Regions from separate parts of the Micromonospora sp. LHW51205 genome, predicted to be linked through region 2. Evidence: riboswitches for the same ligand, from Rfam matches in the RefSeq annotation. Region 2 holds a riboswitch; each other region holds the start of a gene.
What was found. A riboswitch is a leader RNA that binds a small molecule or an ion and turns the genes downstream of it on or off. The one in region 2 is predicted to bind cyclic di-AMP.
Positions count from the first base shown of each region.

Region 1: it holds a riboswitch for cyclic di-AMP, as region 2 does, so the genes downstream of both, DQE82_RS17440 (C39 family peptidase) here and DQE82_RS05480 (hypothetical protein) in region 2, are expected to answer to the same signal.
Region 3: it holds a riboswitch for cyclic di-AMP, as region 2 does, so the genes downstream of both, DQE82_RS12695 (transglycosylase family protein) here and DQE82_RS05480 (hypothetical protein) in region 2, are expected to answer to the same signal.
Region 4: it holds a riboswitch for cyclic di-AMP, as region 2 does, so the genes downstream of both, DQE82_RS11325 (hypothetical protein) here and DQE82_RS05480 (hypothetical protein) in region 2, are expected to answer to the same signal.

Region 1 covers NZ_QMEZ01000004.1:317,567-320,439, forward strand. Annotated here, with positions in the region: gene DQE82_RS17435 (alpha/beta fold hydrolase) at 1-206, opposite strand, end outside; gene DQE82_RS17440 (C39 family peptidase) at 452-1,285, opposite strand; cyclic di-AMP (ydaO/yuaA leader) riboswitch at 1,492-1,632, opposite strand; gene DQE82_RS17445 (hypothetical protein) at 1,933-2,697, opposite strand; gene DQE82_RS17450 (hypothetical protein) at 2,837-2,873, opposite strand, start outside.
Region 2 covers NZ_QMEZ01000001.1:1,174,855-1,177,727, reverse strand. Annotated here, with positions in the region: gene DQE82_RS05485 (carbonic anhydrase) at 1-31, shown strand, start outside; gene DQE82_RS05480 (hypothetical protein) at 93-1,118, opposite strand; cyclic di-AMP (ydaO/yuaA leader) riboswitch at 1,122-1,253, opposite strand; gene DQE82_RS05475 (YibE/F family protein) at 1,408-2,691, opposite strand; gene DQE82_RS05470 (SHOCT domain-containing protein) at 2,856-2,873, opposite strand, start outside.
Region 3 covers NZ_QMEZ01000003.1:82,940-85,812, forward strand. Annotated here, with positions in the region: gene DQE82_RS12685 (M4 family metallopeptidase) at 1-119, shown strand, start outside; gene DQE82_RS12690 (YbaB/EbfC family nucleoid-associated protein) at 254-703, opposite strand; gene DQE82_RS12695 (transglycosylase family protein) at 887-1,531, opposite strand; cyclic di-AMP (ydaO/yuaA leader) riboswitch at 1,530-1,675, opposite strand; gene DQE82_RS12700 (LLM class flavin-dependent oxidoreductase) at 1,848-2,873, shown strand, end outside.
Region 4 covers NZ_QMEZ01000002.1:725,549-728,421, forward strand. Annotated here, with positions in the region: gene DQE82_RS11315 (AAA family ATPase) at 1-23, shown strand, start outside; gene DQE82_RS11320 (cation diffusion facilitator family transporter) at 118-1,032, shown strand; cyclic di-AMP (ydaO/yuaA leader) riboswitch at 1,176-1,307, shown strand; gene DQE82_RS11325 (hypothetical protein) at 1,312-2,391, shown strand; gene DQE82_RS11330 (SRPBCC family protein) at 2,388-2,873, opposite strand, start outside.

The DNA of each region.
Region 1 (2,873 bases), on a different contig from region 2:
CCGAGCCCGTCTGCGACGCGCTGGGCCAGGGCGTCGAACGAGTAGCCGTCGAGCGGCGGCGACCAGCCGTGGCCGGCCAGGTCGGGGGCGAGCCAGCGCCCGGGCCAGCGGCGCTCCAGCAGCGGCGCCCAGGGCAGCCACACTTCGCCGGTGGCGCCCATGCCGTGCAGGAGAATCAGGTGCCGGTTCCCCGTCGCATCGCCCATTGGCGCAGTCTGCCACCGCCCGCCCCGGACACGCGAGACCGAACCCGCCCCGCCCAAACCGCCCGCCCTCGCCCTCGCCGCCGATCTTGGAGTTGTGGTGCCTCCCATAGCGGGGCGAGCCGGGCATACCAGGCGCCACAAGTCCAAGATCGGCGCGCCGAGAGGGCGGCGGGCGAGGGGCGGGCGGGGACGGGGAAGGCCGGCGCCCCGGGACGGGGTGCCGGCCTTCGCAGGGTGCGGGGCGGTCAGGCGGAGTAGCCGCGGCTGGCGATCCAGTGCGCCAGGTCGATCGTGGTGAGCCAGTACGACGGCAGCGACGGGTCGGCCGAGTCGGCGATCCGGACGGTCCGGCCGTCGTCCTTGTAGCCGATCACCGCGACGTAGTGGCCGCCGGGGAACGAGTGCCAGCCGCCGTTGGTGTCGGTGGCGGTGCCGGCGACGTTCGCGACGACCCCCCGGCCGTTGCTGATCGCCTCGACCACGTCGGCCTGGAGCCGGTCCATCTGGGCCGGGCTGGCCGAGCCGGGAATCATCCGGGTCCGGTACGGGTTGCCCTTGACCTGCTGGTTGAGCACGCGCGTGGTGTCCTCGGCCGAGTTGGTGCCCATCTCGGTGGTGCCGAGCGGGCCGGCGAGGGCGTCCTGGCTGCGCTCGATGCCGGTGGCGCTGAGCGCGTTGCGCACGGCGGCCGGGCCGCAGTAGTAGTAGTTGATCTGCGCCTGGTAGTCGTAGTCCAGCGTCTTGCTCGACGGCGGCTTCGGCGCGGCCTTGGTGACGTCCGGGTCCGCCGCGGCCTTCTTCGCCGACGGGGAGGCGCTGGGCGACTTGCTGGGCTCGGCGCTCGGCGACGCCGGCGGGACGCCGATACGCGCCTCGCTGCGGCTGGCGGGCTCGCCGAGCCGTGCGCCGAGTTCGGCGACCGAGGCGGTGTTCTCCTGCTGGACCGGGGCGTCCTCACCGGCGGCGAGGGCGGTGCCGGCGCCGGCGGCCAGCACGAGCGCCGCGGCCGATCCGGCGATGATCTGGTACGGGCGTTCGGTGGCGATCCGCCGCAGCTGACGCTTCAGGTGGTGCTTCACGAAATCCTCCACGGGGGGCGTGATCGGCACACGCCGGCCCGGCACGTGGAGGGGTTCACACGTGCTGGCAGGCCGGATGGGCCGGGGGAACGGGTACGCCCGCGATGCCGGGCGCCCAGGGGCGGTTTGCCGGTCGCGTCAGGCGAGCGCGGGTACCGCGGAGCCGTGGAGGCGGGGGGACGATCGAGGGGTGGGCACGAGGATGGGACTCCTTCCGTGGCCGCCGACCGGGTTAGCTGACGGATTCGGGCGGGAAGTACGCCCTACCGCGGCAGTGGCCGCGGATTCACCCCGATGGTGCTCATGGTTCCCCGGTTCGTGATGACACGATTAGGCGGGTCGGCGCGGCGTCGCCTTCTGCGATCGGTTACCGCACCGGACGCGCCGACACTACCGGCGGGTACTGCCCCTGCCAAGCGCTCCCACCTGCGTAAACATGATCCCCGGTAACGGATTTCGGAACAGCCGGTTACTCACTTCACTCAATGGGACAAGCGGTGGTGACGGCGCCCGGGAGGCGAAAAGGGGACAGACGGCGAGCGCCTGACCGGCAATGGCGCGGCTCATTGGCCTGTTCTGCGCTCCACGCCCGTTTCGGCGCCGGGGGTGAGCCGGCTCACTACATTCCGGGTAACAATTCGGTCGCCTCAGCCGACCCGGGCCGGACGCCAGCGGGCGTTGCGGACGGACGCGCCGACCGGCAGGGGGATCGTCGCCACGCCGCGGGACACCGGGGCGGGCCGCACCGCCAGGGTGGCCGCGTACGCCTCGGCGGCGAGCGTACGGGCGGCCTCGGCGGCCAGTTCGGCGTCCCGCCACGCCTGCCGCTCCCGCTCGGCGGCGCTCTCCCAGCCGGTCCGGCGCCGGTCCCGTACGGCCCGGGCCAGCACGATCTCCTGCTCGGCCGGGTGCCGGCGCGGGTCCCACCCGTTGCGGCGCGCCAGCACGTCGGCGAGTTGCCGGGCGGACAGGTCGCCGCGCCAGTGCGCCGTCATGGCGGCGTGGTGCAGCCAGCGCTCCCGGGCCGCGTACTCCGCCGGGGTGCGCGGGGTGCGCGGGGCGGCCAGCGGGGCGGCCCCGGCCAGCCGGCGGGCGGCGCTGTCCGCCTCGTCGTACGCGGTCCAGGCGCGTTCCGCCTCGTCCTGCGCGGCCAGCCACCGTTCCCGGCGGCGACGGGCCGTCTGGGCGGCCCCGGCGGCGGCCACCGCCACCTCCTCGGCGTACCGGACGAGGTCGTCGCGGCGCGCGGCGTCCTGGTCCACCGGATCGGCGGCTACCTCGGCGACGCCGTCGCGCTCGGGCCGGGCCACCAGCGCGGCGAGCAGGCCGAACGCGAGCAGCATCAGAAAGGACCAGATGGCGGCGGCCTCGGGGACCGCGGTGAGGAAGTGGTAGAGAGCGGTCTGCGACATGGTCGGCACCTCACGGGAAGAACCTGGCGGGAGAATCCGCACGGCCGGTCGGGGCGCGGCGCGGGGGCGCCGGGCCGGCGAGGGGCGGGTGCGGGATGACGTTCGGTGGGTGCGGTGACGGGCGCGGCCCGTGGGCGGATCAGCGGGCGGGCGGGGCCCGCAGGCCGACCGGCGCG
Region 2 (2,873 bases):
GGCGGACGCGGACGCGGCGCTGGCCGGCTGACCGGAGCGCCGGACGACGAAGGGGCCGCCCACGGGGGCGGCCCCTTCTTGCTGCGTCCAGGTCAGAGCATCGACATGTGGACGTGGTCGGTGTGGTTCGACGGCCCGCTGTACGACCTCCAGCCGGTGGCCGGGAACCAGATCTGCCGGTTCCAGATCACGTAGTAGATGCCCAGCCGGTCGGCGTTGCGGATGAGGAAGGCGGCCACGTCGTTGCCGTACTTGCGGGTGTCGTTGTTGTGCCAGGGTGAGAAGCCGCTGTTCTGCAGCGACCAGTCGCACGCCTTGCCCTTGGGGTGCTCCCACGGCCCGCCCGGCCGGTAACAGCCCACGAAGCGCGTGTAGCCGGCGCGCCGGACCTCCTTGTAGGCGTGCAGCGTCCGCGGCGTGATGCAGCCCGAGGTGGTCGGGTCGTTCTCGCTGCACGACTCGGCCTTCCAGCCGCCGTCGGCGGTGCGGCCGGGGCCGATCTTGGCGACCGGTGAGGTGGCGTCGACCAGGCCGCCGGTGAAGCCGAGGCCGCCGACGAGCTTGAGGGCGCGTTCGGCCTGCACCTTCTCGCGCTCCATCGCGTTCTTCTGCTTCTCCTGCTCGCGCACCTCGGCGTCGAGCGCGATCTTGGCCGTCTCGGCGCGGTTCTTGACCGCGTTGATGGCGGCCAGGCGCTGCGCGTTGAGGAGGTTCAGCTCGTCCAGGGCGTTGACGCGGCGGACGAACGAGTCGGGCGAGTTGCTCTCCAGCAGCATCGCCATCGCGCCCATCCGGCCGGTCCGGTAGGACTGGGCGGCGAGCTGGTTGACCTGCGGGCTGAGCGCCTCGAGTTCGGCCTGTGCCGCCTGTACCTCGGCGGCCAGCCGCCGCTGGCGGTCCTGCGACTTGGCCAGCTTCGCCTTCGCCTGGAGGAAGTTCCGGTTGGCGCTGTCGATCGCCTCGGTGATGAGCGGTGGTTCGCCGTCCTCCTCGTGCCCGGACGGCTTCGGGGCCGCCGCGGCGGGGGCCGCCGTCGCCGAGTTCGGCCCGGCCAGCACTGCCAGCGAGGCCAGCACGGCCACCAGGGGTGTCAGCCAGCGGCGCAGGGGTGGCGTCACAGTGTTCCCTTCCGTCGGCCGCCGACCGGGTTAGCTGACGGGTTCGGGACGGAAGTGGCCCCTACCGCTCGCGCGGATTCACCCCATGTACCTGGTTCCCCGGCTCGCCCGCAGGCGATTGGGCGGCGGCACCGCTGGCGCCGGTGCGCGCCTTCGGCGGTGACCGGCAGCGAGGTTACCCGACAGCACTCCTGCGGATCTACGTCCGGAAGCCGACCAATAGCGAGATTTCGCCGTGGCGCACCGTGACCAGCGTCGCGTTTGAAATCGATGGTCACCGTGCGGAGTGTCACCATGTCGCCTCCGTACTCTTTCCGCCGCCGAGCGCCTCCAGCGCGTCGTCGCGTCCGGCCGGCGGACGGGGCGGCGGGGGCACGGGCGACGCCGGCTCCGGACCGGGCGCGCGCCGTCCGGCGGTGGTCACGATCGCGGCCAGTGCGGTCGTCAGCGGTACGGCGGCGATCAGGCCGAGCGTGGCCACCGCGCTGCGGACGATCTCCTGGGCGAGGAACTCGCTGGTGAGGATCTGGCTCACCGGGCGGGAGTCGGCGACCAGCAGGAGCAGCAGTGGCAGCGACGCGCCCGCGTACGCCAGCACGATGGTGTTGACGGTGGACGCGATGTGGGCCCGGCCGACGCGGGTCGCCGCCCGGTAGAGCTGCCGCCGGGACAGCCCCGGGTTGGCGTGCGCGAGTTCGGTGACGGTGGCCGCCTGGGTGACGGTGACGTCGTCCAGCACGCCCAGCGAGCCGATGATGATGCCCGCCAGCAGCAGTCCGTGCAGGTCCACGTCGCCCTGGAACATGGACAGGGTGGTGGCGTCCTCGCTGCCGAAGCCGGTCAGGTGGGTGGCGGACGTGGCGAGCAGGCCGAGCACGCCGGTGATCACCAGGCTGCCGAGCGTGCCGAGCACCGCCACCGACGTCTGCGCGGTGATCCCGTGCGTCAGGTAGAGCACCACGAACATGATCAACGCGGCGCCCACGATCGCCACCAGCAGCGGCGGCTGGCCGCCACCGATGCCGGGCAGCACGAAGCCGAGCAGGATGGCGAAGCTGGCCGCCAGGCCGCCGAGCGCGGCGAGCCCGCGCCAGCGGCCGAACGCCACGATCGCGGCGGCGAAGAGCACCAGCAGCCAGATCAGCGGTGTGCCGCGCTGGTGCTCGGCGATGTTGTAGGACTTCACCGAAGGGTCGGCCGGGTCGATCAGCTCGACCAGGACGATCTTGTCGCCGACCTCGACCCGGGGCGCGCCCGGTCCGGCCGGGAGCGGCGTCTCGACCTGCCGTCCCGCGTCCGGGCCCTGCTCGGCGGCGACGGTCGCGGTGCCGCAGGGGCCGCCCGCGCCCTCCGGGGCCTCCGGCGTCGGCGGGCAGGGTTCGGTGACCACCCGGGTCACGGTGCCGTGGTAGCGGGGGACGTCCGCGCCGCCGACCGGCTCCCGGTCCTGCCGGGGCCAGAGCACCAGCGCGGCGATCACGGTGAGCGCGAACAGCGGCACCACCACGGCGACGAGCAGCCGCCGTACGCCCGGTGGCGTGGGCGGTGCGGGGCGGGTGTGGTCGGCACCCAAGTCGTCTCTCCCAACGGTCGCGGCGACGCCTGGTCCGCCGGACCGGTCTGGTCACCGGGCCGGCGCGGACGTGTCGACCACGTCCGGGTCGTCGCCCCGACATGGTAGGCAGCCCGGCTGGGTGCTCCCGGACACCGTGACCGGTGACGCGCGCCCCGCGCGGGTCAGGCCAGTCCGGCCCG
Region 3 (2,873 bases), on a different contig from region 2:
GGTCCTTCGACATCTCGTCGCTCGCAGGCACCACGGCGACCATCTCGTTCAGCGGCGTGGAGGACAGCTCACTGCAGACGTCCTTCGTCGTCGACGACACCGCGGTCACCCTGAGCTGACCGTGGCGTAGCGCGGCCGGTCGTCGTCCTCCCGGCGGCCGGCCGCATCGTCGTGCCGGGCGGTGCCGCGTCGCGCGTGGCCGCCGCCACGTGCCGGGGCGGCGCCGCGTCGTGCCGGGCCGTGTGCGGTCGGGTCAGGCCGGACGCCCGGCCTGGGACGCCGTGCCGCGGTCGCGGTGGATCCGCGCGGCCGCCTCGTGCATCGCGCGACCGAACAGCTCGGCCTGGTCACCCATGCTGCCGAGCCGGGCGGCGAGCGCGTCGGCGTCGGCCCGCGCCGACGCGCTGACCCGGGCGTCCAGCTCGGACAGCGCGGCGTTGGCGGCGGCGGTGACATGTCCGCACAGGACGTCGAGGGGCTCGCCGGCCAAGTCCGGGTCGATCGTCACGGAATCCAGCCGGCCACCCTGAACGGCGACCGCGCGGACCCGGCCGTCGGCTGCGGTGCCCTCGGCGCGCAGCAGGTCGCCCGGCTCGCCGTCGGCGTGCTCCGAGGCCCGGGAGCGCATCGCGGTGAGCGCCTGCTGCGTGCGGGTCAGCAGTTCGTCGATGCTCGCGGCCGCCGAGAACGGATCGTTGGTCATTTCCGCGCTTTCTTCACGTCTGAGCCGATCATCGTGACCCTAGCAACCGGCTCCGACGAATCGCGGTCAGCGGCCGTCACGGGTGGCGTCCGGCGCCGCGAGCAGGCCGGACACCGGCGGCGCGGCGTGTCGCGGGCGGCCGGACGCCCGGCCGGGTCGAACCGGCCGGGCGTCCGGACCAGATCAGCGCAGACGCAGCCGCTGACCGGGGAAGATCAGGCCGGGGTCGTCGCCGACCACTGCCCGGTTGCGCTCGTGCAGGGCACGCCAGCCACCGTCGACGCGCTGCGCCACGGCGATCTCCGACAGCGTGTCCCCGCGCCGGACCACGTACGTCCCGGCCGACGGCTGCGGCGCCGCAGTCGTCGCGGCCCGCTCCGGCGCGGCCTTACGCGTGGCGGCCCGCTTCGGGGCGAACTTCTTCGAGGTGGCCTTCTTCGGGGCCGCCCGCTCGGACCGGGTCGCCGCGGCGTTCGCCGAGCCGCCCTTCTTGCCGCAGACCGGCCACGCGCCGATGCCCTGGCCGCGCAACACCTTCTCCGCGACGGCGATCTGCTCGGACCGGCTGGCCAGGTCGGCGCGGGCGGCGTACTTCTGGCCGCCGTAGCCGTTCCAGGTGGCGCGGGAGAACTGGAGCCCGCCGTAGTAGCCGTTGCCGGTGTTGATCTTCCAGTTGCCGCCGGACTCGCAGCGCGCGACCGCGTCCCAGTTGACGCCCGCGCTGGCCGGTGCGGCCGGGCCGAACAGGCTCGCGGCGCCGACGGCGGCGCCGGCCAGGACCGCTCCGAGAGCGGTACGGCGGCTTCGGGCCGAGTATGCAGTTGCCATGTGGATTCCTCCACGCCGACGAGGTGAGCTGTCGGGTTCGGGCCGAGGAGCCCGGCCGCCGGTGGCGGCTTCACCCCGAGGTGACGATGCACCGTGGAACGTGTGGTTCCCCCGCTCCCGCACGAGGTTCGGTTACCGGGGCCGGCGGCGGGATTTGGCGTTTCCGGCCCGCGGTGCCCGCGAATGCGAACGAAACCGACGCTAAGGACGGTTTGCGACGATCGTCCACTTCTTGTGATGGTGTTCACCCGGCCGGGCTACCACCTGTGGAGCTACCGTGGCAGGGCCGAGCAAGATCACGGGAGGGGCGGGACGGATGACCGATCACGGACACGAGCTCACCTTCGGCGGCTTCATCACGCCCGCCGCCGGGCAGCCCGACCAGGTGGTGGCGCTGGCCACGCTCTGCGAACAGGTCGGGCTGGACCTGGTCACGTTCCAGGACCACCCGTACCAGCCGGGGTTCCTGGACACCTGGACGCTGATGTCCTACGTGGCCGCCGTCACCGAGCGCATCCGCCTGGCCGGCAACGTGCTCAACCTGCCGCTGCGCCAGCCGGTGGTGCTGGCCCGCAGCGTGGCCAGCCTGGACCTGCTCACCGGCGGCCGGGTCGAGATGGGACTCGGCGCGGGTGCGTTCTGGGACGCGATCGAGGCGACGGGCGGGCGGCGCCTGTCCCCCGGCGCGGCGGTCGAGGCCCTGGACGAGGCGATCCGGGTGATCCGCGAGGTCTGGGACACCGACCGCCGCGGCATGATCCGCGTCGACGGCGAGCACTACCGGGTGGTCGGCGCCAAGCGCGGTCCGGCGCCCGCGCATCGGGTGGGCATCTGGGTCGGCGCGTACAAGCCGCGCATGCTGCGCCTGGTCGGCCGCGCCGCGGACGGCTGGCTGCCCTCCCTGTCCTACCTGCCCAAGGGCCCCGACGAGCTGCCCGCCCTGAACGCGCTCGTGGACGAGGGCGCGCAGGCCGCCGGGCGCGACCCGGCCGAGATCCGCCGCATGCTCAACGTGACCGGCACGTTCGCGCGCTCGTCGGCCGGCTTCCTGGCCGGGCCGCCGGAGCAGTGGGTGGAGGAGCTGGCCGGGCTCACGCTGGAGCACGGCATCACCACGTTCATCCTCGGCAGCGACGAGCCGCGCGCGATCCAGATCTTCGCCCAGGAGGTCGCGCCGGCGGTCCGCGAACTCGTCGCCGCCGAGCGCACCGCGCCCGGCAGCGGGGCCCGCGCGGTCGCCGACGACACAGCCGCCACCGGCGGCGCGGCCACGCTGGCGGTCACCCCCACCCCCGACCCGGGGGTACGTCTGAGCGCGCGCCGCCCCTGGGACGAGTCGACC
Region 4 (2,873 bases), on a different contig from region 2:
CCACGCTCGACCCGGTGGGGTGAGGGGCCACGCCCGCGCCACCCACAGTTCACTTGCATACATAGCGATGTGAGCATACATTGGGCCCGGCCGGTACGCGGCAGGGAGGGTGTTGGCGTGGGCGCAGGTCATGACCACAGCAGCGCGGTGGCCAACGCGGCACACCGCCACGCAGGCCGGCTCTGGGCCGCGTTCGCGCTGCTCGCCGTCCTGATGGTGGTCGAGGCGGTGGCCGCCTTCACCACCGGCTCGCTCGCCCTGCTCTCCGACGCCGGGCACATGTTCACCGACGTGCTCGGCATCGGCATGGCCCTCGCGGCGATCACCGCCACCCGGCGCGCCGGCACCGACCCGCAGCGCACGTTCGGCCTCTACCGGCTGGAGGTGCTCGCCGCCCTCGCCAACGCCGTGCTGCTCGGCGCCGTCGCGGTCTACGTCCTGATCGAGGCGGTACGCCGCTTCGGCGAGCCGCCGGAGGTGCTGGCCGGCCCGATGCTCGTGGTGGCGGTGCTCGGCCTGCTCGCCAACATCGTCGCCTTCGCGCTGCTGCGCGCCGGGGCGAAGGAGAGCATCAACCTGCGCGGCGCGTACCTGGAGGTGCTCGGCGACCTGCTCGGCTCGCTCGGCGTGATCGCCGCGGCGCTGGTCATCGCGGTGACCGACTGGTGGTGGGCGGACCCACTGGTCGCCGTCGGGATCGGCCTGTTCATCCTGCCGCGCACCTGGCGGCTCGGCCGGGCCGCGGTGCGCATCCTGGTGCAGGCGGCGCCGGAGCACCTCCAGGTGACCGCCGTGCACGACCGGCTGGCCGCGGTCCCCGGCGTGGCCGAGGTGCACGACCTGCACGTCTGGACGCTCACCTCGGGCATGGAGGTGGCCTCGGCGCACCTGACCACCGACCCGGGCGTGGACCCGGCCGGGGTGCTGGCCGCCGCGCGGACGGCGCTGCACGAGGACTTCTCCATCGATCACGCCACGTTGCAGGTCGAACCCGGAGCGTCAGCCGGAGTGTGCGGAAAGACCGAGTGGTGATTAGGGCAGACTTAAATCACCGTGACTGCTGTACACTTATGTCGGTTTTGCCCCACCATGCGGCACTGCGCAACGGAGCCACGCCCGGGCCGCGCCGGTAGGCTCGGTCGCGGCCGCAGCCACCGGCGTCACCGGCGCAGGTGGGGTGGCCGTCGCCTAATCGCCCGAAGGGGCGAGCCGGGGAACCACGTACGTGGGGTGCATCCGCGTCAGCGGTAGGGATCTTCCGTCCCGAACCCGTCAGCTAACCCGGTCGGCGGTTGACGGAAGGACATGTGAATGCCCCCAGTGGCACCTGTACGACGGACGGCCGCCCGGTTGGCGGCCCTGCTCGTCGCGACGCTGACTGTCGGCGTCGCGACCGTTCCGGCCTCCCCCGCCTCGGCGGCGCCCCGGACCGCCCTGCTCGCCGCCGCGCCCGGCGACGACGAGGGCGGCACGCCCGAGCTGCGCGCCCAACTCGACGCGGCCAGCAAGGGCTGGCTGGAGGCGAAGGCCGCGCTGAACCGGTCGGTGAACCGCCAGAAGCAGCTCAACGACCAGCTCGCGAAGGTCGGCGCCGAGCTGGCCGTACGTGACGCCAAGGTCGGTGAGATCGCCGGGGTGGCGTACCGCGCGGGCCGCCTCGGCACCGCCGCGGCGCTGCTCGACAGCAGCAGCCCGGCGGGCTTCATGGACCGGGCCGCCACGCTGGAACAGGTCGCCGCGCACGAGGACCGCACGGTGCGCGAGCTGATCACCACCCGGGACGAGGCCACCCGCACCCGGGCCGCGCTCGACACCGAGATCCGCGAGCAACGCAAGCAGGTCGAGGTGATGGGCAAGCGCAAGGAGCAGGCCGAGCGCGCGCTCGAAGTGGCCAACGAACGTTCCGCACGCAACAACAGCAGCGGCGGCGGCAGCAGCGTCCAGGGCACCTCAAGCAAGAACGCGAAGCCCGCGCCACGCAACTCGGACGGCTCGTGGCCGTCGGAGTCGTGCAGCGTCAACGACCCGACCCCGGCCAACGGCTGCATCACCCCGCGGACGCTGCACGCGCTGCAGCAGGCCAAGGCGGCCGGTTTCACCAGGTACGTCTCGTGCCACCGGCCCAGCGGCTCGGGTGAGCACCCGAAGGGGCGGGCCTGCGACTTCGCCGCCCAGAAGAACGGCTTCGGCGGCGTGGCCAGCGGCGGTGACCGGACGTACGGCAACAACCTGGCCGCGTACTTCGTGCGCAACGCCGACCCGCTCGCCGTGCTCTACGTGATCTGGTTCAAGCAGATCTGGCTGCCCAGCAGCGGGTGGAAGTCGTACAGCGGCGGCAACGGAGACCCGTCCAGCGACCACACCAACCACGTGCACCTGTCGGTGTACTAGCGCGCTCCCGGGGGGCCGGCCGGATCGGGCCGGCCCTCCAGCGTCGCGCCGAGACGGGCCGCCAGGCTCAGGTGAGCCGCCCGGGCCTGGCGGAACGCGTACCCGAACAGCGGCGCCGGCGCGGTGAGCGTGATCTCCACGTCGATGCGCACGGTGCCGTCGGGCTCGTCGCGCAGCCGGGTGTGGTTGCGCACCGTCGTCGCCGGCTGCTGCCGGGCCACAGTGACCACCTCGTCCTCGCTCGCGACCAGCACGTCCGCCTGGTACGTGACCGGGAAGTGCAGCGGGCCCAGTTGCAGCCGGTCGGTGATCGCGTAGCTGGCCAGCGCGCCCGGCCGGGCCGGCAGCTGCCGGACCCGGACGATCAGCGGATGCAGCTCGCCCTGGCGACTCAGGTCACCCAGCAGTGCCACCGCGTCGGCCCGGCTGCACCGGGCCTGCACGGTGTAGCTGAAGCTGTCGCTGCTCTGCAAGCGGGCCCC